3 regions of the Paenarthrobacter sp. R1 genome follow, and region 2 is predicted to be linked to each of the others. Evidence: riboswitches for the same ligand, from Rfam matches in the RefSeq annotation. Region 2 holds a riboswitch; each other region holds the start of a gene.
What was found. Region 2 has a riboswitch for glycine ahead of gcvP (aminomethyl-transferring glycine dehydrogenase). Riboswitches for the same ligand answer to the same signal wherever they lie in the genome.
Positions count from the first base shown of each region.

Region 1 (7,250 bases), 1.4 Mb from region 2:
GCGATCCCAGTTCGTAGCCTGTTTCCGAGATGGCGGATGCCGCGCCGGACTTGTCCGCCGGGACCGAGCCCAGGATGAGGTCGTTGGAGATGGTCTCCGCAGCACCCACACCAACTGCCAACACCGTCAGTGCTGAGAGCAGGAACACCGGGCCGCTTCCGTGATCGCCCACGACAACCACCAGGTACCCCACTGCGTTGAGGACCAGGCCGCCCGCCACCACGAAGCCGGGGCGGATCCGCTTCACCAGCGGCACCACTACCAGCCCTGACACGATGGTGGCCAAGAGGGCCGGGATCATGGCAATACCGGCCTCCATGGGCGACTGGCCTTCGATGAGTTGCAGGTGCTGGGCGAAGAAATAGATGAACCCGGTCATGGAGAACAGGGACAGCACGTTGGCGACGATGGCCGTGCTGAACACTTTGTTGCTGAAGAGGCGCACGTCCAGCATGGGGCTGGCCAACTGCTGCTGCCGCCGCACGAAGAGCACGCCCAGTACCGCGCCGAAGAGCATGAAGAAAGCCGCGGTTGGCCCGAAGCCGTGCACGGCGAATTCCTTGATGCCGTAGACGAACGGAGCCATGGTGAGGACGGACAGGACGATGCTTGGTACGTCCACCCGGCCAGGGTTGGCGTCCTTCGACTCCGGAATGAGGATCCTGCCGAACGCAAGCAGGGGCAGGAGCAGGAACGCTGCCACCAGGAAGACAGCTCCCCACCAGAAGTGCTCCACCAGCCAGCCCCCAAAGATGGGACCGAGGGCTGCGCCGCCCGAGAACCCGGCTGCCCAGACGGCGATGGCGAGGCGGCGCCGGTTCGGATCGGTGAAGATGTTCCTGATCAGGGACAGTGTTGAGGGCATCAGCATGGCGCCGAAGACTCCAAGGGCTGCGCGGCCGGCTATCAGCCATTCAGCCGAGGGCGCGAACGCCGTAGCAGCCGACACCGCAGCGAAGCCTGTGCTGCCGGCCAGAAGCAGCCGCCGTCGTCCTATCCTGTCGCCGAGGTTGCCCATGGATACCAGCAATGCAGCCAGGACCAGCGGGTACGCGTCAACGATCCACAGAAGCTGGATGCCCCCGACTTCCAATGAGCGGGCGATCTCCGGTAGAGCGAAGGTGAGGGCGGTGTTGTCCACGGCCACCAGGAGAACCGGAAACATGAGCAGGGCAAGGGCCGTCCAGTCGCGCCATGCTGCCGTCCTGCCGTGGAGGCGACGGATGGAAGTGCGGGGAGCTTTGGTTGCGGACGACGAAAACATGAATATTACTGTACCGTCCAGACGGTATAGTTTCAAAAGAGCTCAACACGCCTGTTTAGGGAATGATGGACACATGCCGCGAAAACCAGTTGCCAAGGATGCCGTCCTGGATGCCTTCGAGGCGCTCCTGATCGAGGTGGGGGAGCGGGCAGCAACGCTCGACGCCGTCGCGAAGCGCGCCGGAGTCTCCAAGGGAGGGCTCCTCTATCACTTCCCCAACAAGGAGGCCCTCATCAGCGCTTTGCTGGAACGCCTCGACCGATTGGCGGAGGAAGACACCGAACAAATGATCGCGGCCCCGGACGGCGCAGCAGCGTACTTCATCCGGTCTTCAGTGTGGGCCGGTACGCCCATGGACCGGGCTTTTGTGGCGACCACCCGCTTGGCAGAGGTAGCCCACGAGGAGACGCGGAGGAGGTTTGCCGCCATCCAACAACGCTGGCTCGACGTGCTCGCCGAGGACGTTGGACCGGAAGTCGCCAAAGCCGTCAGCTACATGGGTGACGGACTCTATTTCAACGCCATGTTCGAAGGCGGGCAGGCGGGCGGCAGCGCCGGGCGGGAGGCCGACGTCGGGATCCTGCTCGAGGTTCTGGAGCGACTGCGCAAGTAGCGCTCCGCCTATTTGCCGCGACGCCGGGCACGTAGGACAATTAACAATTGTGGTGCGCCTTGCAGCGGGCCGCGAACAACTGCATAAGCCTATGATCTGCGGCGGGAGAGTCCTGCAAAGCACGTGACGCAGGCGCCGTAGGAGCAAATCCTCCCCAGGAATCTCTCAGGCCCACGCACCGCCGCGGCTAGGCAACTCTGGAAAGCAGCAGGCAATCCGCCGTCAGCGGTGACGATTGTTGTGTTCACCGACGGTGCAAGCGGCGTTGCGCAGGCAACCCGCGGAAACTCTCAGGTCCAATACAGAGCGGGGAGGAACCCGAGCCACTGCGGCGTACCCAAGCGCCGCCCAACTAATGGAGTTCCTTCGTGACGGTTAGTTCAGCCTCCACCGCCTTCGTCGATCGGCACATCGGTGCCCGCCGCCAGGCCGATATCGACACCATGCTCAAGGCCATCGGCTACGACTCCGTGGATTCCCTCGTGGACACCGCGGTTCCCAACGACATCCGCCAGGACGTTGCCCTGACGCTGCAGAACGCGCTGAGCGAGGTGGAGGTCCTTGCTGAACTCCGCAAGCTTGCTTCCAAGAACAAGACTGCTGTCCAGATGATCGGCCAGGGCTACTACGACACCATCACGCCGCCGGTTATCCGCCGCAACATTCTCGAGTCGCCGGCCTGGTACACCGCCTACACGCCCTACCAGCCGGAAATTTCCCAGGGCCGCCTCGAAGCGCTGCTGAACTTCCAGACCATGGTGCAGGACCTCGTTGGCCTGCCGATCGCCAATGCTTCGCTCCTTGACGAAGCCACCGCAGTCGCTGAAGCCGTGCTGATGATGCGCCGTGCCAACAAGAACAAAGCCGTCCAGGATGGCAAGACCGTCCTCGACGCAGACTGCCTGCCGCAGACCATCGCGATCGTGAAGGGCCGCGCTGAGGCGCTCGGCTTCGAGGTGGAGGTTGCGGACCTCTCCGCGGGACTGCCCGACGGCGACATCAACGGCGTCGTCCTCCAGCAGCCCGGCGTCTCCGGCCGTGTCTTCGACCACTCCGCCGTCATCGCCGAGGCGAAAGAGCGGGGCGCGCTGGTGACGGTTGCTGCCGACCTTCTTTCCCTCACGCTCATCACCCCTCCGGGTGAACAGGGTGCGGACATCGCCGTCGGCTCCGCCCAGCGACTGGGTGTTCCGCTGTTCTTCGGCGGCCCGCACGCCGCTTACATGGCAGTCCAGAAGGGGCTGGAGCGTTCCATGCCCGGCCGTCTGGTGGGCGTTTCCAAGGACGACGCCGGTGTCCCCGCCTACCGCTTGGCGCTGCAGACCCGCGAGCAGCACATCCGCCGCGAAAAGGCCACGTCCAACATCTGCACGGCGCAGGCACTCCTTGCCATCGTCGCCTCGATGTATGCCGTCTACCACGGCCCCGAAGGCCTGAAGGCCATCGCCGAGACCGCCCACCACCACGCGCGCACCCTTGCGGCCTCACTGAAGGCTGCCGGCGTCGAGGTCCTGCACGGGTCCTTCTTCGACACCATCACGGTTCGCGTTCCGGGCCGCGGCGCCGAGCTCGTCGCTGCTGCCGAAGAGCGTGGCATCAACCTGCGTGGAATCGACGGGGACACCGTGGGTATCTCCGTGGATGAGACAACAACAACTGACATCGTCGGCAGTGTCCTTGAAGTTTTCGGTGCCTCCGCGGTTGAGTCCGCAGAGGGCTTTGCGCTGGAGGCTTCCGTTGAGCGCTCCAGTGAGTACCTGCAGCACCCCGTGTTCAACACCCACCGCTCCGAAACGCAGCTGTTGCGCTACATCCGCAAGCTCTCCGATCGCGACCTCGCGCTGGACCGGACCATGATTCCGCTGGGTTCGTGCACCATGAAGCTGAACGCCACGGCGGAGATGGAAGCCATTTCCTGGCCCGAGTTCGCCTCCATCCACCCGTTCGCTCCGGATTCCCAGACCGAGGGCTGGCGTGAGCTGATCTCTGGCCTGGAAGCTGACCTGACGGAGATCACGGGTTACGACCAGGTCTCCATCCAGCCGAACGCGGGGTCCCAGGGTGAGCTTGCCGGCCTGCTGGCGATCCGCGGCTACCACCACTCCCGCGGAGACCAGCAGCGCAACGTCTGCCTCATCCCTGCTTCGGCTCACGGGACCAACGCAGCGTCCGCCGTGCTCGCGGGCATGAAGGTTGTGGTAGTTGCCACGGCAGCCGACGGCACCATCGACCACGCCGACCTCCAAGCCAAGATCGAGGCGAACCGTGACGTCTTGTCGGCCATCATGATCACCTACCCGTCCACCCACGGTGTCTACGACGCCGACGTGCGGGAAGTCTGCGACGCTGTCCACGAAGCCGGTGGCCAGGTCTACATCGACGGTGCAAACCTCAATGCACTGGTCGGTTTGGCGCAGCCGGGCAAGTTCGGCGGCGACGTGTCCCACCTGAACCTGCACAAGACCTTCTGCATCCCCCACGGCGGTGGCGGGCCGGGCGTCGGCCCCGTTGCTGCGAAGGCCCACCTGGCCCCGTTCATGCCCGGCAACGCCGCATCATGGACCGAAGGCAATGACGTTCCGATTTCGGCATCGCGCTTTGGTTCGGCCGGCGTGCTCCCCATCTCCTGGGCTTACGTGAAGCTCATGGGCGGCGAAGGACTGACCGAAGCAACCAAGTCCGCCCTGCTGGCTGCCAACTACATCGCAGCCCGCCTCAACGACTACTTCCCGGTGCTCTACACAGGCGAAGCAGGCTTGGTCGCCCACGAGTGCATCCTGGACCTCCGCGAGCTGACGGCCAAGACCGGGGTTACGGCCGAGGACGTGGCCAAGCGCCTCATCGACTTCGGCTTCCACGCACCCACCCTGGCGTTCCCGGTCGCCGGCACCCTCATGGTTGAGCCCACCGAATCCGAGGACCTGGCCGAGATCGACCGCTTCATCGAAGCCATGATCACCATCCGCAAGGAAATCGATCAGGTAGCACATGGCGACTTCTCCGTGCAGGATTCCCCGCTTCGCCGGGCACCCCACACGGCAGCCGCCGTCGTAAGCTCCGATTGGGACCGCGCCTACCCGCGTGAGCAGGCCGCCTTCCCCGTCCACCACTTGAAGCAGGACAAGTACTTCCCGCCGGTGGGCCGCATCGATGGCGCAGCAGGCGACCGCAACCTCGTTTGTTCATGCCCTCCGATCGAAGACTTCGAGAACTAAGGGGATCCGGAAAATGACTGAGAAGCACACGGCCCTCTACGAGGAGCACAAGAAGCTCGGCGCCTCCTTCACCGATTTCGGTGGCTGGCAGATGCCGCTCAAATACACTTCCGAGCTCGCCGAACACCACGCCGTCCGGAAGTCCGCCGGCCTGTTCGACCTCTCCCACATGGGCGAAGTCTGGGTCACCGGGCCGCAGGCAGCAGAGTTCCTGGACTACGCGCTGGTAGGCAAGATCTCCGCCATGGCCGAGGGCAAAGCCAAGTACTCGCTGATCTGCCAGGAAGATGGCGGCATCATCGATGACCTGATCGTCTACCGTCGCGGCGCCGACAAGTTCCTGGTGGTTCCGAACGCAGGCAATGCCTTCGTGGTCGCTGCTGAGCTGCTGCAGCGCGCCGCGGGCTATGACGTGCTTGTTGAGGATGCTTCATCGTCGACGTCGTTGATCGCCGTTCAGGGGCCGCTTGCGGAAGCGATCCTGCTGCGTTTGGTCCCGGCCTCACAGCACTCGCTGGTCACGGACCTGAAGTACTACGCGGCAGTCGAGGTGACCTTCCTGGTGGCCGGGAGTGGGCAGGATCTTCTCCTGGCACGCACCGGTTACACCGGCGAGGACGGGTTCGAGATCTTCGTGCCCAACGAATCCGCCGCCGCGCTGTGGCAGGCCATCTCCGCCGTCGCCGAGGAAGGCGAGCTCGTTCCGGCCGGTCTGGCCTCCCGCGACTCCCTGCGTCTCGAAGCCGGCATGCCCCTCTACGGCAATGAGCTGTCCCGTGAAGGCAATCCCTTCGCGGCCGGGCTCGGCCCTGTAGTGGCCTTGTCCAAGGAAGGCGACTTTGTTGGCAAGGAAGCCTTGGCAGCTTTGAAGGCCGACGGCGCAGGTGTCTCCACTGGTCGCAAGCTTGTGGGCCTCAAGGGCCTCGGGCGCCGCGCCGGACGTTCGCACTACCCGGTCTTGAAGGACGGCGCCGTTGTTGGCGAAGTGACCTCCGGCCAGCCCAGCCCAACGCTCGGGTACCCGGTAGTGATGGCCTACGTTGACGTTGCTTATGCTGAACCTGGCACCACTCTTGACGTCGATCTGCGCGGCAAGGCAGAGCCGTTCGAGGTCGTGGCCCTGCCGTTCTACAAACGGTCCCGCTAAGTTTTTGATCACCCACAGTTAGGAAAACAGAATGCCCAAAGTAGCGCCTGAACTTCAGTACTCCGACGAGCACGAGTGGGTTTTGCGTGGGGAGGGAAACTCGGTATCCGTCGGTATCTCCGAGGTAGCCACCGACGCACTGGGGGACATCGTCTACGTGGACCTGCCCGAGGTCGGTTCCACCGTGACCGCAGGCGAAACCTGTGGAGAGGTCGAGTCCACCAAGTCCGTCTCCGACCTCTACTCACCCGTGACCGGCGAGGTCACCGAGATCAACGACGCCGTTGTGTCCGACCCCGCACTCATCAACAACGACCCCTACGGTGAGGGCTGGTTGTTCAAGGTCGCTGCTGAATCCGATGGCCCGCTGCTCTCCGCCCAGGAATACGCCTCCAAGAACGGCGGCGACCTGGGCTAGTCCGATCGGTCCGCGTGCCCGACGGGTCCGGCATGCCCGGCGGGTTCGGCATGCCATCCTCCGATTCGTGGTTCCGCTGCGGAGTGTGCCGTGCGCGCGGCACACTCCGCAGCGATGCCCCGTTTTGGCCAAGTGCGCTTTGGCGTAGCGTTGACTTGTAGTAACTGAATAAATTTGCGACGCCGGGTTGCCGCCTGAGGGGGCCGCCCGGCGTCGTATTTCGGTCGCCTTTTTGCCACGAGCGGGAGGGGGCCATCCGGCAGGACCATCTGCCGGACCGTTTCATGCTGTATAAAAAGGGATCCCGGTTATGGCTGTTGGTGTTTTCGATTTGTTCTCCGTGGGTATTGGTCCGTCGAGTTCGCATACGGTGGGTCCGATGCGGGCTGGGGCGGTGTTTGCGCGGGAGCTTCGTGAATCCGGTGTTCTGTCTTCTGTGGCGGGGTTGAGGGTGGATTTGTATGGTTCTTTGGCTGCGACGGGTAAGGGTCATGGCACTTTTACGGCTACGTTGCTGGGTTTGGAGGGGTTTGAGCCGGAGTTGATCCTGCCCGGTGAGGTGGAGGAGCGTCTTGCTGCGATCGCGGAGACGG
Region 1 is NZ_CP127115.1:3,386,159-3,393,408, forward strand. It holds gene QN084_RS16470 (MFS transporter) at 1-1,264, opposite strand, end outside; gene QN084_RS16475 (TetR/AcrR family transcriptional regulator) at 1,338-1,877, shown strand; glycine riboswitch at 1,970-2,068, shown strand; gene gcvP (aminomethyl-transferring glycine dehydrogenase) at 2,246-5,092, shown strand; gene gcvT (glycine cleavage system aminomethyltransferase GcvT) at 5,106-6,239, shown strand; gene gcvH (glycine cleavage system protein GcvH) at 6,271-6,657, shown strand; gene QN084_RS16495 (L-serine ammonia-lyase) at 6,968-7,250, shown strand, end outside.
Region 1: linked by a shared signal. The riboswitch ahead of gcvP (aminomethyl-transferring glycine dehydrogenase) and the one ahead of gcvP (aminomethyl-transferring glycine dehydrogenase) in region 2 are both predicted to bind glycine.

Region 2 (7,250 bases):
GGCGTCCAACGACGGCGATACGACCTGCTCGAATTCAGTCACGGAAACAGGGTTCACAGTTCGCCTCCGTTGGCTGCTGCGTACTCTTCGCCCGTCATGAGCGGCCCTTCGTCCGTGGCGGCAACCTTGAACAGCCAGCCGGCACCGTAGGGGTCGTTGTTGATGAGTTCGGGATCATTGACCACAGCGTCGTTGATCTCGGTCACCTCACCGGTAACGGGCGAGTACAGGTCGGAAACGGACTTGGTCGATTCCACCTCGCCGCAGGTCTCGCCTGCGGTCACCGTAGAGCCAACCTCGGGCAGATCCACGTAAACAATGTCGCCCAGGGCGTCGGCGGCCACGGCGGAGATGCCGATGCCTACCGGTCCGCCGCCATCTGCAGCAACCCATTCATGTTCAGCCGAGTACTTCAGCCCGGCAACAACTTTGCTCATCTCAAAATCCTTCTCTTGTGACTACTTGGAACGCTTGTAGAACGGCAGCGGTACAACTTCGAACGGTTCGGCCTTGCCGCGCAGGTCCACCTCAACGGTGGTACCCGGGGCGGAATGCTCGACGTCGACATACGCCAACGCCACCGGGTAACCGAGCGTTGGGCTCGGCTGGCCGGAGGTCACTTCACCGATGAGGGTGCCGTCCTTCAGAACCGAATAATGCGCGCGGGCTGCACGACGGCCGGTGCCCTTGAGGCCGACCAGCTTCTGACCGATCGTGGATCCGACACCCGCAGCCTTGATGGCGGCCAGTGCTTCTTTCCCCACAAAATCGCTTTCCTTGGACAACGCCACAACCGGGCCGAGTCCGGCTGCATAGGCGTTGACGTGACGGGAGAGCTCGTTCCCGTAGAGCGGCATGCCTGCTTCAAGGCGGAGGGAATCGCGGGCTGCGAGGCCCGCCGGGATGAGGCCGTGGCCTTCCCCGGCTTCAAGCAACGACTCCCACAGCTCAGCGGCGTCCTGGTTGGGAACATAGATCTCGAACCCGTCCTCGCCTGTGTAGCCAGTGCGGGCCAACAGCAGCTCGTCGCCGGCGATGGAAACCTCGACGGCGGCGTAGTACTTCAGTTCCGTGACCAGCGAGTGCTGCTCCGCGGGGACCAGCTTGAGCAGGATTGCCTCGGCGTTCGGTCCCTGAACGGCGACCAGGGACGTCTCAGCGGAGGCGTCCTCAACAACGACGTCGAAACCGGCGGCGCGCTCCAGCAGGGCAGCGGCCACCACGGCAGCGTTGCCGGCGTTCGGAACCACGAGGAACTTATCCGCAGACCTGCGGTAAGTGATCAAGTCATCGATGATTCCGCCGTCGGCATCGCAGATCAGCGAGTACTTCGCTTTGCCTTCTGCCACCGCGGACATCTTGCCAACCAGCGCGTAGTCCAGGAACGCGGCGGCCTGCGGCCCGGTGACCCAGACTTCACCCATGTGGGAGAGGTCGAACAAGCCCGCGGCGTTGCGGACGGCGTGGTGCTCGGCCAGCTCGGATTCGTACTTGAGGGGCATCTGCCAACCGCCAAAATCCGTGAAGGAGGCGCCGGCCTTTTTATGCTGCTCGTAGAGAGCGGTGTAGTTCTCAGACATGTCAGGGTCCTTTAGTTCGCAAGCTCTGCTGTGTTTTCCTCGAACGCTTCGAGGGGAGGGCACGAGCAGACGAGGTTGCGGTCGCCCGCAGCACCGTCAATCCGGCCAACCGGCGGGAAGTACTTGTCCTGCTTGAGGCTCGGCACCGGGAAGACTGCCTGCTCACGCGGGTAGTTGCGCTCCCACGAAGAGCTCACGACGGCGGCTGCCGTGTGCGGCGCGTTGCGAAGCGGGGAGTCCTCCACGGAGAAGTCTCCGCTGGCTACCTGTTCGATTTCGGCCCGGATGGTGATCATGGCTTCGATGAAGCGGTCGATCTCGGCCAGGTCCTCGGACTCTGTGGGCTCAACCATGAGGGTGCCGGCCACCGGGAACGCCAGGGTGGGGGCGTGGAAGCCGAAGTCGATGAGGCGCTTGGCCACGTCCTCGGCGGTCACGCCGGTGCGGGCGGTCAGTTCACGGAGATCCAGGATGCATTCGTGGGCAACCAGTCCACCTTCGCCCGTGTAAAGGACAGGGAAATGCTCGTTCAAGCGGGAAGCTACGTAGTTGGCAGCCAGCAGGGCGGACTTGGTTGCTTCGGTCAGTCCTTCGCCGCCCATGAGCTTCACGTAAGCCCAGGAGATGGGGAGCACGCCGGCCGAACCGAAACGGGAAGCCGAGATGGCAACGCCATGCCCTTCCTCATGCGCTGCCTTATTGGCATCGCCCGGCATGAACGGGGCCAGGTGCGCCTTCGCAGCAACGGGGCCGACGCCCGGCCCGCCACCGCCGTGGGGGATGCAGAAGGTCTTGTGCAGGTTCAGGTGGGACACGTCGCCGCCGAACTTGCCCGGCTGGGCCAAGCCCACCAAGGCGTTCAAGTTCGCGCCATCGACGTACACTTGGCCACCGGCTTCGTGCACTGCCTCGCACACCTCAACAACGTCGGCGTCGTAAACACCGTGCGTGGACGGGTAGGTGATCATAATGGCCGACAAGACGTCACGGTTCGCCTCGATCTTGGCCTTGAGATCCTCGTGGTCGATGGTGCCATCGGACGCCGTGGCAACCACCACAACCTTCATGCCCGCGAGCACGGCGGACGCTGCGTTGGTCCCGTGAGCCGAAGCAGGGATGAGGCAGACGTTGCGCTGCTGGTCTCCGCGGGAGTGGTGGTAGCCGCGGATCGCCAGCAGGCCGGCAAGCTCACCCTGGGACCCCGCGTTCGGCTGGATGGAGACCTGGTCGTAACCCGTGATCTCCGTCAGGTCAGCTTCCAGGCCAGAGATCAGCTCACGCCAGCCCTCAGTCTGGGAATCCGGAGCGAACGGGTGGATGGAGGCGAACTCGGGCCAGGAAATGGCTTCCATCTCCGCCGTGGCGTTCAGCTTCATGGTGCACGAACCCAGCGGGATCATGGTGCGGTCCAGCGCCAGGTCCCGGTCGGACAGCTTGCGGATGTAGCGCAACAGCTGCGTCTCGGAACGGTGCGTGCTGAACACGGGGTGCTGCAGGAAGTCGGAGGTGCGGAGCACGTCCGAGGCCAGTTCGAACCCTGCCGCGTCCCCGACCGGACCAGCGCCGAAGGCGACGGCAACCGCGGAGAGGACCTCCGGCGTCGTGGTTTCATCAACGGAAACACCCACGGTGTCCTCGTCGATGCGGCGGAGGTTGATGCCACGTGCTTCGGCGGCACCGATCACCTTGCTTGCCTTGCCCGGGACGCGGACGGTGAGGGTGTCGAAGAACGAATCAGAGACGAGTTCGCGGCCGGCCTTCTGCAGTGCCGTGGCCAGAACGCGAGCGTGGCCGTGCACAGTCTCGGCGATCGCCTTGAGTCCGTCCGGACCGTGGTACACCGCGTACATCGAGGCAACGATCGCGAGCAGGGCCTGTGCCGTGCAGATGTTGGACGTGGCCTTTTCGCGGCGGATGTGCTGCTCGCGGGTCTGCAGGGCGAGGCGGTAGGCAGGAACGCCGGCGTTGTCCTTGGACACACCAACGATGCGGCCCGGGAGGGTGCGCTCCATGCCCTGGCGGACGGCCATGTAAGCGGCGTGCGGGCCACCGAAGAACAGCGGAACGCCGAAGCGCTGCGCGGTTCCGACGGCGATGTCCGCACCCTGCTCGCCCGGGGGCGTGATGAGGGTGAGTGCCAGCAGGTCGGCGGCAACGGTGACCAGTGCACCGCGCTCCTTCGCGGACGCGATCACGGGGGCGTGGTTGAACACCCGGCCCGAGACGCCCGGCTGCTGGAGGACGACGCCGTTGATGTCGCCGTCGGGCAGTCCTGCGGAGAGGTCCGCAACCTCCACCTCGAAGCCGAGCGCTTCTGCGCGGCCCTTCACGATCGCAATGGTCTGCGGGAACAGGTCGGCGTCCAGGACGGTCTTGCCGTCCTTCGCGGTCTTGTCCTTGTTGGCGCGGCGCATGAGCAGCACGGCCTCGGCAACGGCGGTGGCTTCGTCAAGGAGGGAAGCGTTGGCGATCGGAAGGCCAGTGAGGTCCTGGACCATGGTCTGGAAGTTCAGGAGTGCTTCGAGGCGGCCCTGGGAAATTTCGGGCTGGTACGGAGTGTAGGCGGTGTACCAGGCCGGGGACTCAAGGATGTTGCGGCGGATCACCGGGGGCGTGATGGTGTCGTAGTAGCCCTGGCCGATCATCTGGACGGCAGTCTTGTTTTTGGCCGCGAGCTTGCGGAGTTCGGCCAGGACCTGGGTCTCGCTGAGGGCCTTTTGCAGGGTCAGCGGCGAGGACTGGCGGATGGAATCGGGGACCGCAACGTCAACCAGGCCATCAACGGAGTCGTAGCCGATGGCCTTGAGCATGGTGTCGATATCGGCCTGGCGGCGGGCGCCGATATGCCGGTCCGCGAACGCGGTTGGGGAGGATTGAACAGTCAAGAGGAACTCCAGGATTCAGGCGCCCGCTGAGCGCCATGGTGAATATGGGTCCTCCCCGCTCTGTATTGGACCTGAGAGATTCCGTGGACTTGGTTGCCCACTTGCACCGTCGGTGAGCCCGGTTGCCCGGACTGCTTTCCAGAGTTGCCTCGCCGCGGCGGTACATGGGCCTGAGAGATTCCTGGGGAGGATTTGCTCCTACGGCGCCTGACTGGATGTACCCGGCAGGACTCTCCCGCCGCAGATCAAAAGCGTGTGCGCCACCTCGGTGACACGCTTCACACCATAGCGGGTGATCGCGAAGAAAGGCAAGACGCGCAGGTCAGGGCGGTTGGGAAGTGCTAGAGCGTCCCCCTCAGGGCGGCGGGAAGTGATAGAGCGTCCGAAGGTCCGTTGCTCTATCACTTCCCCTCCCCTTTTCCGGGTTGCTCCAAGGCTTCACATTTCGGAACCGCGCGCAAATCCATTTGAGTTAGGTTAGGCATACCTTCTATCTTGCCTTGGTGAGTATTCAGCCGGATTTGGCCGGAGTCGCCTTTGCCGCCCACTTGGCATCGTTTGGAGACCGGCCCGCAGTACACCTCGGATCAGACACAGTGAGCTACGCCCAACTGGCCTGGCGCGTCCAGGAGATGGCGGCGTCGTTTGGCAGCGCCCGCCGCTTGGTCGCCCTCGAGGCCGACAACACGCTGTCGTCGTTGACGGTGTACCTGGCAGCCCTCTCGTCGGGCCATCCGCTGCTCATCCTTCCCTCCGGCGGAGGCCCTGCCGTTGAGTCGCTGCTGGCGGCTTACGAGCCGGATCTCATTGCGCGCTCCGTCGACGGTGGAACAACCCTTGAAGAACGCCGCTCCGGGAGCAAGCACGATCTCCATCCCGAACTCGCCCTGCTGCTGAGCACGTCGGGCTCAACCGGATCACCCAAACTGGTCCGCATCTCCGCAGCATCGGTGCAGGCGAATGCGCAGGCCATTGCGCAGTACCTGCATCTCCGTCCGGCGGACACGGCGGCCACCACGCTTCCCCTGTCCTACTGCTACGGCATGAGCGTCGTGAACAGCCACCTCCTGGTGGGTGCCTCAATTGCCCTCACGGATCTGTCCGTGGTTGATCCGTGCTTCTGGGAGCTGATGCGGTCGCGGTCTGTCACGTCTTTCGCCGCGGTTCCCTACACCTTCGACCTGCTCGAACGCGTGGGCTTCGAAACCATGGAGCTGCCCAGCCTCCGGTACATCACCCAGGCGGGCGGACGCCTGGACCCTGCCCGCGTGCGCCGTTATGCGCAGCTCGGCCAGGAGCGTGGCTGGGACCTCTTTGTGATGTACGGCCAGACCGAAGCGACAGCACGGATGGCGTACCTTCCCCCGGATGAGGCCGCTGATAACCCCAACGCCATAGGGGTCCCCATTCCCGGAGGATCCTTCCGGCTGGAGCCCGTGCCCGGCCTGGATGAGAGCGAGCTCGTCTACTCCGGGCCGAACGTCATGCTGGGTTACGCCGAGCAGCCATCTGACCTCGCCCGGGGACGGGACATCACCGAGCTCCGCACGGGCGACCTCGCACGCAGGGGGCCGGGAGGCTTGTACCAGATCGTCGGGCGGCGGAGTCGCTTCGTGAAGATCGTGGGGCTGCGCGTTGACCTGGGACGGGTCGAGAAAATCCTGGCTGATTACGGCGTCACGGCAGCAGTTGCCGGCTCCGACAGTGGCCTCGTGGCCGCGGTCGAAGGCAAGCATGAACTCTCCATTCTCGCGAAGACCGTGGCGCAGGACCTTGGCATACCCCGGGCGGCGTTGACCCTCTGCTCAGTCGACTCGATTCCACGGCTGGTCAACGGAAAGACGGATTACCCTGCCGTCCTCGCCTTGGCATCGCAGGAGCCGCAAAGGAACCCGGAGCTTCCATCCGCAAAAGCCTGCGATGACCCCAAGACCATTTTTGCCGATGTTCTTGAGCGGACCGACGTCAAGGAAACGGACACGTTCGTCTCATTGGGCGGCGATTCGCTCTCCTACGTAGCCGCGTCGGTCCGGCTGGAAAGTGCCTTGGGCTACCTTCCCGACGGGTGGCACCTGATGCCGGTGTGCGAACTGACTCCCAAAGAACCGGAAGCGAAGCCAGCAGGGCTCAACAAGGCGGGACCCAACCCACAGCCGGGGACGGCGCCGCAGCGTCGCAGGTTGATTGCGCGCATGGAGACCGGGATCGTCCTGCGGGCAGTGGCCATCATCTTCATCGTTTCCACCCATGTGGGCCTCTTCGACTGGGAAGGGACGGCCCACGTCCTGATAGCGGTGGCTGGATACAACTTTGCCCGGTTCCAACTGTCGGGCCCACGCCGGGAACGGCTCAAACGGCAACTGAAGGCGGTGGCACGGATCGCCCTGCCCAGCATGGCGGTGATCGGCGTGGCCTTCGCCACCACGGACGACTACGGTTGGCACAACATTTTCCTGCTCAACACGTTGGTGGGGCCCCAAGGCTGGACCGACATGTCGCGCTTCTGGTTCATTGAGATCCTGGTGCATATCCTGGTGGGCCTGGCGGCGCTGCTGGCCATCCCCGCACTGGACAGGGCACAGCGCAGGTGGCCGTGGCTGCTTCCACTCAGCCTCGCGGCGATTGACCTGCTCCAACGCTTCGATGTGATCGAACTCCCCTACCCCGGGCAGGGGCCCGTCCTATGGCTTTTCGCCTTCGGGTGGGCCGCCGCTTTGTCCAAGACGTGGTGGCAACGCTCGGCCATGACCCTCGTGGCGCTGCTGACCATTCCGGGATCGTTCTC
Region 2 is NZ_CP127115.1:1,960,319-1,967,568, forward strand. It holds gene glyA (serine hydroxymethyltransferase) at 1-57, opposite strand, end outside; gene gcvH (glycine cleavage system protein GcvH) at 54-437, opposite strand; gene gcvT (glycine cleavage system aminomethyltransferase GcvT) at 459-1,580, opposite strand; gene gcvP (aminomethyl-transferring glycine dehydrogenase) at 1,592-4,465, opposite strand; glycine riboswitch at 4,614-4,713, opposite strand; gene QN084_RS09535 (AMP-binding protein) at 4,969-7,250, shown strand, end outside.

Region 3 (7,250 bases), 1.2 Mb from region 2:
CGATGTAGTCCACGGCGAAAGTGCGCTCAAAGCCTGGCGTGGAGTCGTGGGCGACCATGGCCAGCATGTGGTCTTCGGGGATCTCGAAGATCTGTTCCGCTGATGCCAGGGATTCGCCGCGGCGCAGCTTCACCGCGGTTCGGGCGTAGGAGGAGGAAGTTGCGGGTAGTCCGTCGGCGGTGCTGGAGACCAGGAGAGTGTCTGCATCGAGCCAGCTGACATGGCCCTTCGCGGTGGGTAGGTCAAAGCCACCATCGGCCGGGTCCACGAACGTCCTGGTGGCGAGGTCGAATTCGCGGTACCGGTTGGCGTCGCCGCCGTCGGGGGAGAGGGAAACCATGGCGAGCCGGTAGTCGGAACCGTCGGACGGGCGAAGGAAGCCGGCCCCGTGGAACACCCACTCGATACCTTCGGAGGCTGCCAAGGCGTCCACATCCAGCAGCTCGTCCCAGTCCGGTGCGTCGGAGAGGTAGCTCTCCCACGTGGTGCGGCGCCAGAGGCCCTTGGGGTGTTCCCGGTCCTTCCAGAAGTTGTAGTAGAAGTCCCCCCGCTTGTTCACCATGGCGATGCGGTCGGTGGAGTCCAGGACCTCCAGGATGCCCGCTTCCACCGCCGCGTATCCGGCGTCTTCCAGGAGTTCTTCGGTTCGGGCGTTTTGTTCACGGACCCATGCCAGCTGTTCTTCGCCGTGGATGTCCTCCAACCAGACAAACTCATCCGTTGGCTCGGGTGCGACGTCGGCGTGGCGGGGCCCTGGCTGCTCGCGTTCTTCGGGCAAGGGCGATTGATCAGCTGCTGTGGTGGTCATCGCCCCATCCAAGCAACACAGGTAAAAGGGAAGCAAGTCATGCAGAAGTTAAGCTTGAGCGTGGCTACTTCCCAAACCAACCGTGTTGCCCTTGTCGGGGCTGGTCCCAGGGGTACCAGCGTCCTTGAGCGGTTGCTCGCGAACCGGGCGGCGGCAGGGAACGGCGGAAGCACGCTCCACATCCACGTCATTGACCCCTATCCGGCCGGTTCGGGGCACGTTTGGCAGCCCGGGCAGTCCCGGCTGTACCTGATGAACACGCAGTCGTTCTATCCCACCCTGATTCCCCAGGAACCGGAGCTTGCCCCGCCTCTGGCGGGCGGTTCGTTCGACGAATGGCGCGTGACCCGGCGTCGTGACGGCCAGGGACTCAGCGACGCCGAGAAGGCCGAGTTGTCCGCGCTGGCGTCCGACAACTTCCCGAGCCGCGCCCTGTACGGGCGTTACCTGCAGCAGACGCTGGCTGAGCTGCTCCAGCGGGTGCCCGACGGCGTGGACGTCACCTTCCATGAAACGTCGGCGGTGGCGGCCCGCCCGGCGGGTAAGGCGTTCGACGTCGAACTGGCCGACGGCGGTACCCTCACCGTCGATTCGGTGGTGCTCGCCCTTGGCCACATTGAAGCCCGCCTGAACCCCGAGCAACGCTCCTTCCAGGTGGCCGCCGAAGAACACGGACTGCTGTACTTCCCTCCGGCGCCTCCGGCCGACGTGGACTGGTCCATAGTGCCGGACAACGAACCCGTGCTGGTCCGGGGAATGGGCCTGAACTTCTTCGACGTCATGGGGCAGCTGACCGAGGGCCGCGGCGGCAAATTCGTGGACGCCGTCGCCCCGGGTACCGGCGCCCTGGAGTACCGTGCTTCCGGGCGCGAACCGAAAATCATCGCAGCGTCCAGGCGAGGCACCCCGTACCGGGCCAAAGCCGGGCTGTCCGGCTACTACGCCACGAGCATCACCCTCCGCTACCTGACGGAAGCCGCCGTCGACCGCTTCCGGGCTGCGGGGATCCAGCCCGGCTTCGACCATGATCTGTGGCCGCTCCTGCACCGGGACGCGTTGTGGGCGTACTACGCAACGTTGGCACGGTCCCAACCGGCCGCGATCCGGGACTCGGCCCAATTCCTGGCCGACCTGGAGGACGCGCTGCAGCCGCATGCGCACGCAACGGGCAACTGGGAAACCGAAGTGGGGGCGCTGGTCGAAAAACACGTGGTGGCTTCGCGCCGGCTGAACCTTCGGGCGCTCGCCGCCCCGTTGGCGGGCCGGACCTTCGCCTCCCGCCGCGAGTTGGACAAGGCCATCACCGATTACCTGGATGATGATGCCCTGCGTTCGGAGCTCGGCGAAGCCGATCCTGTGAAGATGGCGATCGGCGCACTCCATACGGGCCGCGCGATCCTTAAGACCGTGGTGGCGGACGGTGGAATCACGGATGAGTCGTGGGTGGCGGAGCTGCGCGGCTGGTTCGAATCCTTCGTCGAGGGACTGGCCAGCGGGCCTCCCGCACTTCGTTCGGAGCAGCTGGCCGCCTTGGCGCGTGCCGGCGTCGTGAGTTTCGTGGGGCCGGACCCGAAATTCAGCGTGGACCGAAACGCCAAGGTCTTCCGCGCCTTTTCGCCCTGGGTGCGGGATGCGCCCGTGCAGGCGAGGACCCTGATTGAAGCGATGTCGCCCGCCAACCGGGTGGGTATCAACGTCTCCCCGTTGCTGGAACAGCTCATGGAGGACGGCCTGGTGCGAACCAAGATCATGATGAGCGTCGAGGGGACGCCGGTGCAGACCACCGGCCTGGATGTGGAACCACATCCTTACCGGCCCGTGGCCGCGAACGGCTCGGTAACCGAGGGTTTGTACGTGCTGGGCCTTCAGCTGTCGGCAACCCAGTGGGGGACCGCCATCGCTGCCGAGGCGAAACCGGCAACGGGCCAGGCCTACACCAGCGGACAGCGGACGCTGCGCGACGCCGACGAGATCGCGCGGAGCATCCTGGGGCTTTAACCCCTTTTATGACGACCGTGGATGCCGGGCGTTTGCAGCGGGTGCCCGCCCTTCGCTAGTGTGTGATCTGCGTCACCGGCTGGTGATGCGCGCTAGTGATCCGCGGCGGGAGAGTCCTGCCGGTACATCCCGTCAGGCGCCGTAGGAGCAAACCCTCCCCAGGAATCTCTCAGGCACCCTGTACCGCCGCGGCGAGGCAACTCTGGAAAGAAGCACGGTTCCCACCGGGCTCACCGAAGGTGCAAGCGTTCCTGCCTGCAGGCACGCGGAAACTCTCAGGTCAATGACAGAGCGGGGAGGAACCCGAATCATCGTGGCATTCCGGTGCCGCCTGAACAATGGAGTTCCTCATGACGATTCAGCGCCCGCCAACAGACAACAACCATGAGCCCCACCTCGAACGGCAACTCAGCAACCGCCACATCCAACTGATCGCCATTGGCGGTGCCATCGGAACCGGCCTGTTCATGGGCTCCGGGAAAACCATCTCCGCCGCCGGGCCCTCCGTCATTTTCGTCTACATGATCATCGGCTTCATGCTGTTCTTCGTCATGCGGGCCATGGGCGAGTTGCTGTTGAGCAACCTGAACTACAAGTCCTTCAGCGACTTCGCCGCAGACCTTCTGGGTCCGTGGGCGGGATTCTTCACTGGATGGACGTATTGGTTCTGCTGGGTTATCACGGGCATCGCGGACGTCATTGCGATAGCCGGCTACTCGGAAGAGCTGTGGCCGGGCTTGCCCCTCTGGATTCCCGGACTCATCACGATCGGCATCCTCCTGCTCTTGAACCTGGCAACCGTGAAGGCCTTCGGCGAGACGGAATTCTGGTTCGCCCTCATCAAGATCGTGGCCATTGCGGCGCTCATCATCGTGGGCCTGTTCATGATCTTCAGTGGCTTCCAGTCCGATGCCGGCCCTGCCAGCTTCACCAACCTCTGGTCCCATGGAGGCTTCTTCCCCAACGAATTCATGGGGTTCGTGGCCGGTTTCCAGATCGCAGTCTTCGCGTTCGTGGGTATTGAACTGGTGGGAACCACCGCTGCCGAAGCGAAGGATCCGGAGAAAAACCTTCCCAAGGCCATCAACTCCATTCCCATCCGTGTGCTGCTCTTCTACGTAGGCGCCCTCATCATCCTGATGTCCGTTACTCCGTGGACGCAGTTCGCGGCCGGCCACAGCCCTTTCATCGCCATGTTCTCGCTTGCCGGGCTTGGGGCCGCAGCCACGATCGTCAACCTCGTGGTGTTGAGCTCGGCGATGTCCTCCGCGAACTCCGGGATCTACTCCACGTCCCGCATGGTTTACGGCTTGGCGCAGGAAGGCGACGCGCCCGCAGTCTTCAGTGCGCTCTCCGGACGCAAAGTACCCCGCAACGCGCTGTTCCTTTCCTGCGTGCTGCTGCTCTCCGGCGTCGTCCTCATGTACGCCGGCCAGGACGTTGGCAAGGCCTTCGACATGGTCACCACGGTGTCGGCCGTGTGCTTCGTGTTCGTCTGGTCGATCATCCTGGCGAGCTACCTCGCCTTCCGGAAGCGTCGTCCGCAACTGCACGATGGCTCCGCGTTCAAGATGCCCGGCGGTGTTGTGATGGTTTGGGTGGTCTTCGCGTTCTTCGGGTTCATCATGTGGGCATTGACCACGCAGCCGGACACCCTCATGGCGCTGCTTGTCACGCCGGTGTGGTTCGTGGCGTTGGGCATCGCGTGGGCCATCCTGCGCCGCCGGCCGGCCCACGTGGCCCGGTTTGAAGCTTTCCGCGCGAGCCTGCAAGAGGACGCTGAACGGCTTCCCGAGCCTGAACCCGCACGCAAGTAGGACACAAAAAGCCAGGCCCCGCGACCACACGGACGCGGGGCCTGGCCCCTTCACTGCCAACCGGGGTTTGTCAGCCCCTCAGGCACCTCTGATATTCCAACCAGGCGATGGCGTAGCGGAGCCAGCCCGCAATGTCGTACCACTTGGATGGTTTGGCCGGTGCCGTGCATTGCGGCGGATTCGGGACGCTCTCCGCCACCGTGACCAGGACCTTGACCGTGGTGCCGGTTTCGACGGCGGTGAGCACCAGCGTCGCGGTACCGGCTGCTGCTGTGGCGGGAACCGTGACGTTGACGTTCGCGGCACCGGAGGTCACCGGAACATCGCCCAACTCCACGGTGGTGCCTGCGGCGTCGACGAACGAGGCCTTGAGGGTCTTGTTCGCCGGGCTGCCGATGGACGTCAGGTCCAGCTTGGAAACGGCCAGGCTCAGGGCATCTCCGGCCGTGACGTCGCTGGCTGTTGTGTTGGCAACAGCTACGGAACGGCGCGCGAAGTCGGGCGATACCGGGTTGTGCGCCTGGAGGTACTTGATCCACGCATCCCGGTCCACCAGCCCGGTGTCCTTGGTGTTGCTGCCTTCCTGGAAGACGCGGAAGTTGTCACCGCCGGTGGCTAGGAAGCTGAAGGTACCGATCCTGTACTGCTTGGCCGGATCGATCGGCGTACCGTCCACCCAGATCCCGGTGACGCGCTCACCTGTCGGGCGGGCGGCGTCGTAGGTGTAGTTGACGTTCTTGGACAAGCCCAACTGCTGGTACGGGCGGCTCGGTACCGTTCCGTCGGGGTTGGTCTGCCACTGCTGTTCCAGGAGCGTCTTGAACTGCGCGCCAGTAAGGGACGTCGTCCAGAGATTGTTGACGAACGGCAGCACCGCGTTCGCCTCGGCATAGGTGATGGTTCCGTCCGGGGCGTAGTACAGCTCGTTGCGGAGCCCGCCGGGATTAACGACGCCGATCTCCGCTGCACCCAGTTCCGGCGCCTTGAGCGTGTCCACCAGTGAGTCCGCCACGAGGTTGCCCAACGTGGACTCGCTCGCGCGGTCGTCCCGCTTGGGGGCGCCGCCTTCGGGGTCCGGCGTGAACGCCGTGGTGATATCAGCGGTCACTACCCCTACCGGCTGGTTGCCGATCTCTTTGGCGTCAGCCAAGGCCTTGTCCACGATCGTTTTCACGGCTGCCACCCGGGGGTAGGCGGCAACGAGGCTTTCGGGAGTGTCGGTGGTGCGCTCCACGATCGATGCTTCGTAGGCGGTGACCGTCTTGGAAGCCACGTCCACGGTCAAGGTCACGGTTCCCACGTTCTCCCCGTAGTTGCCGGTCTGGATGATCGGCCGGGTCTTTCCGGTGGCTTGCCCGTCGGCGTCCCGCACCGGGGCGTCCCAGGCATATTCCTTGTGGGTGTGGCCGGTGAAGATTGCCGCGACGTCGGGCGTGGTTTGGTTCACGAGTTTCGCGAACGGTCCTCCGGCGGCAACTTCCTCCTCCAACGTGGCGCCGTCGGGCGTTCCGGACGCTGCGCCGTCGTGGTTTTCGACGATGATCAGGTCAGCGGCGCCCTCAGCCTTGATCTTCGCCGCAACCCGGTTGATGGCATCCACCGGATCACCGAACTCCAGGTCGGCGATGCCCGCCGGAGTCACCAGGGAAGGAACCTCCGGGGTGACGGTGCCGATCACTGCCACGCGCAGGCCGTTGAGTTCCAGCACCTTGTACTCGGGCAGGACGGGAGTGGTGGTGCCCTTTTGGTAGACGTTCGCGCCAAGGTAGGCGAACTTAGCGTTGGTGCCACCTGCGGCGACGCGGTCGCGCAGGTCCTCCCAGCCGCCGTCGAACTCATGGTTGCCAACCGCGGAGGCTTGCAGCTCGAGGGCGTTCAGGACGTCGATGGTGGGCTGGTCTTTCGCCACGGAGGAGGCAAAGAGTGATGCTCCGATGTTGTCCCCGGCCGAGATGAACGCCGTGGCGCCCGGTGCCGCGGCAGCACGCAACTTCTCCACCGTTCCGGCGAACAGTACGGTGTTGGAATCGATCCTGCCGTGGAAGTCGTTGATCCCCAGGAACTGAAGGCCTACGGTCTGCGGCGCACTTGGTGCCAGGTCAAGGCCGACCACCACGGGATCGTGGTCGCTGGCCCGGAACTCGTCCGACGCATAGTAGTTGGTCACATTGTTGTTATACCGGCTGTATTCCAGTGCCACGGACTCCACGGAGTTGATGTTCCAAATGTCGCTTCCCGTGACTGTCGGGAGGGCGGCGGGAGAAGCCAGAACGTGGTCCAGCGAGCCGACCATTCCGCCATACAAGTAGGAATGCTTGCCCGTCCCTGCTTCCAGGTTGGTGTAGCCCGCGCCGGTGAGCACGTTGAGGGGGTCCTCCTTGGCGTAGGCATTGAAATCGCCCATCAGGAACACCTTGTCCGTGCCCATGGAAACCTGCTGGTCCTTGGCGAAAGCGAGCAGTGACTCGGCCTGGCGTGTCCGGGCAAGGTTCGATGCACCCTGGCCTTTGTCCGTGTCCTCCGGCGTAGCGGCGGATCCCTTGGACTTGAAGTGGTTGACGATTGCGATGAACTTGGTGTCATCTGCTGCGCCCGCGGGCTTGAAGGCCTGGGCCAAAGGCTTGCGG
Region 3 is NZ_CP127115.1:3,156,239-3,163,488, forward strand. It holds gene QN084_RS15300 (prolyl oligopeptidase family serine peptidase) at 1-808, opposite strand, end outside; gene QN084_RS15305 (FAD/NAD(P)-binding protein) at 869-2,806, shown strand; glycine riboswitch at 2,903-3,002, shown strand; gene cycA (D-serine/D-alanine/glycine transporter) at 3,157-4,623, shown strand; gene QN084_RS15315 (ExeM/NucH family extracellular endonuclease) at 4,694-7,250, opposite strand, start outside.
Region 3: linked by a shared signal. The riboswitch ahead of cycA (D-serine/D-alanine/glycine transporter) and the one ahead of gcvP (aminomethyl-transferring glycine dehydrogenase) in region 2 are both predicted to bind glycine.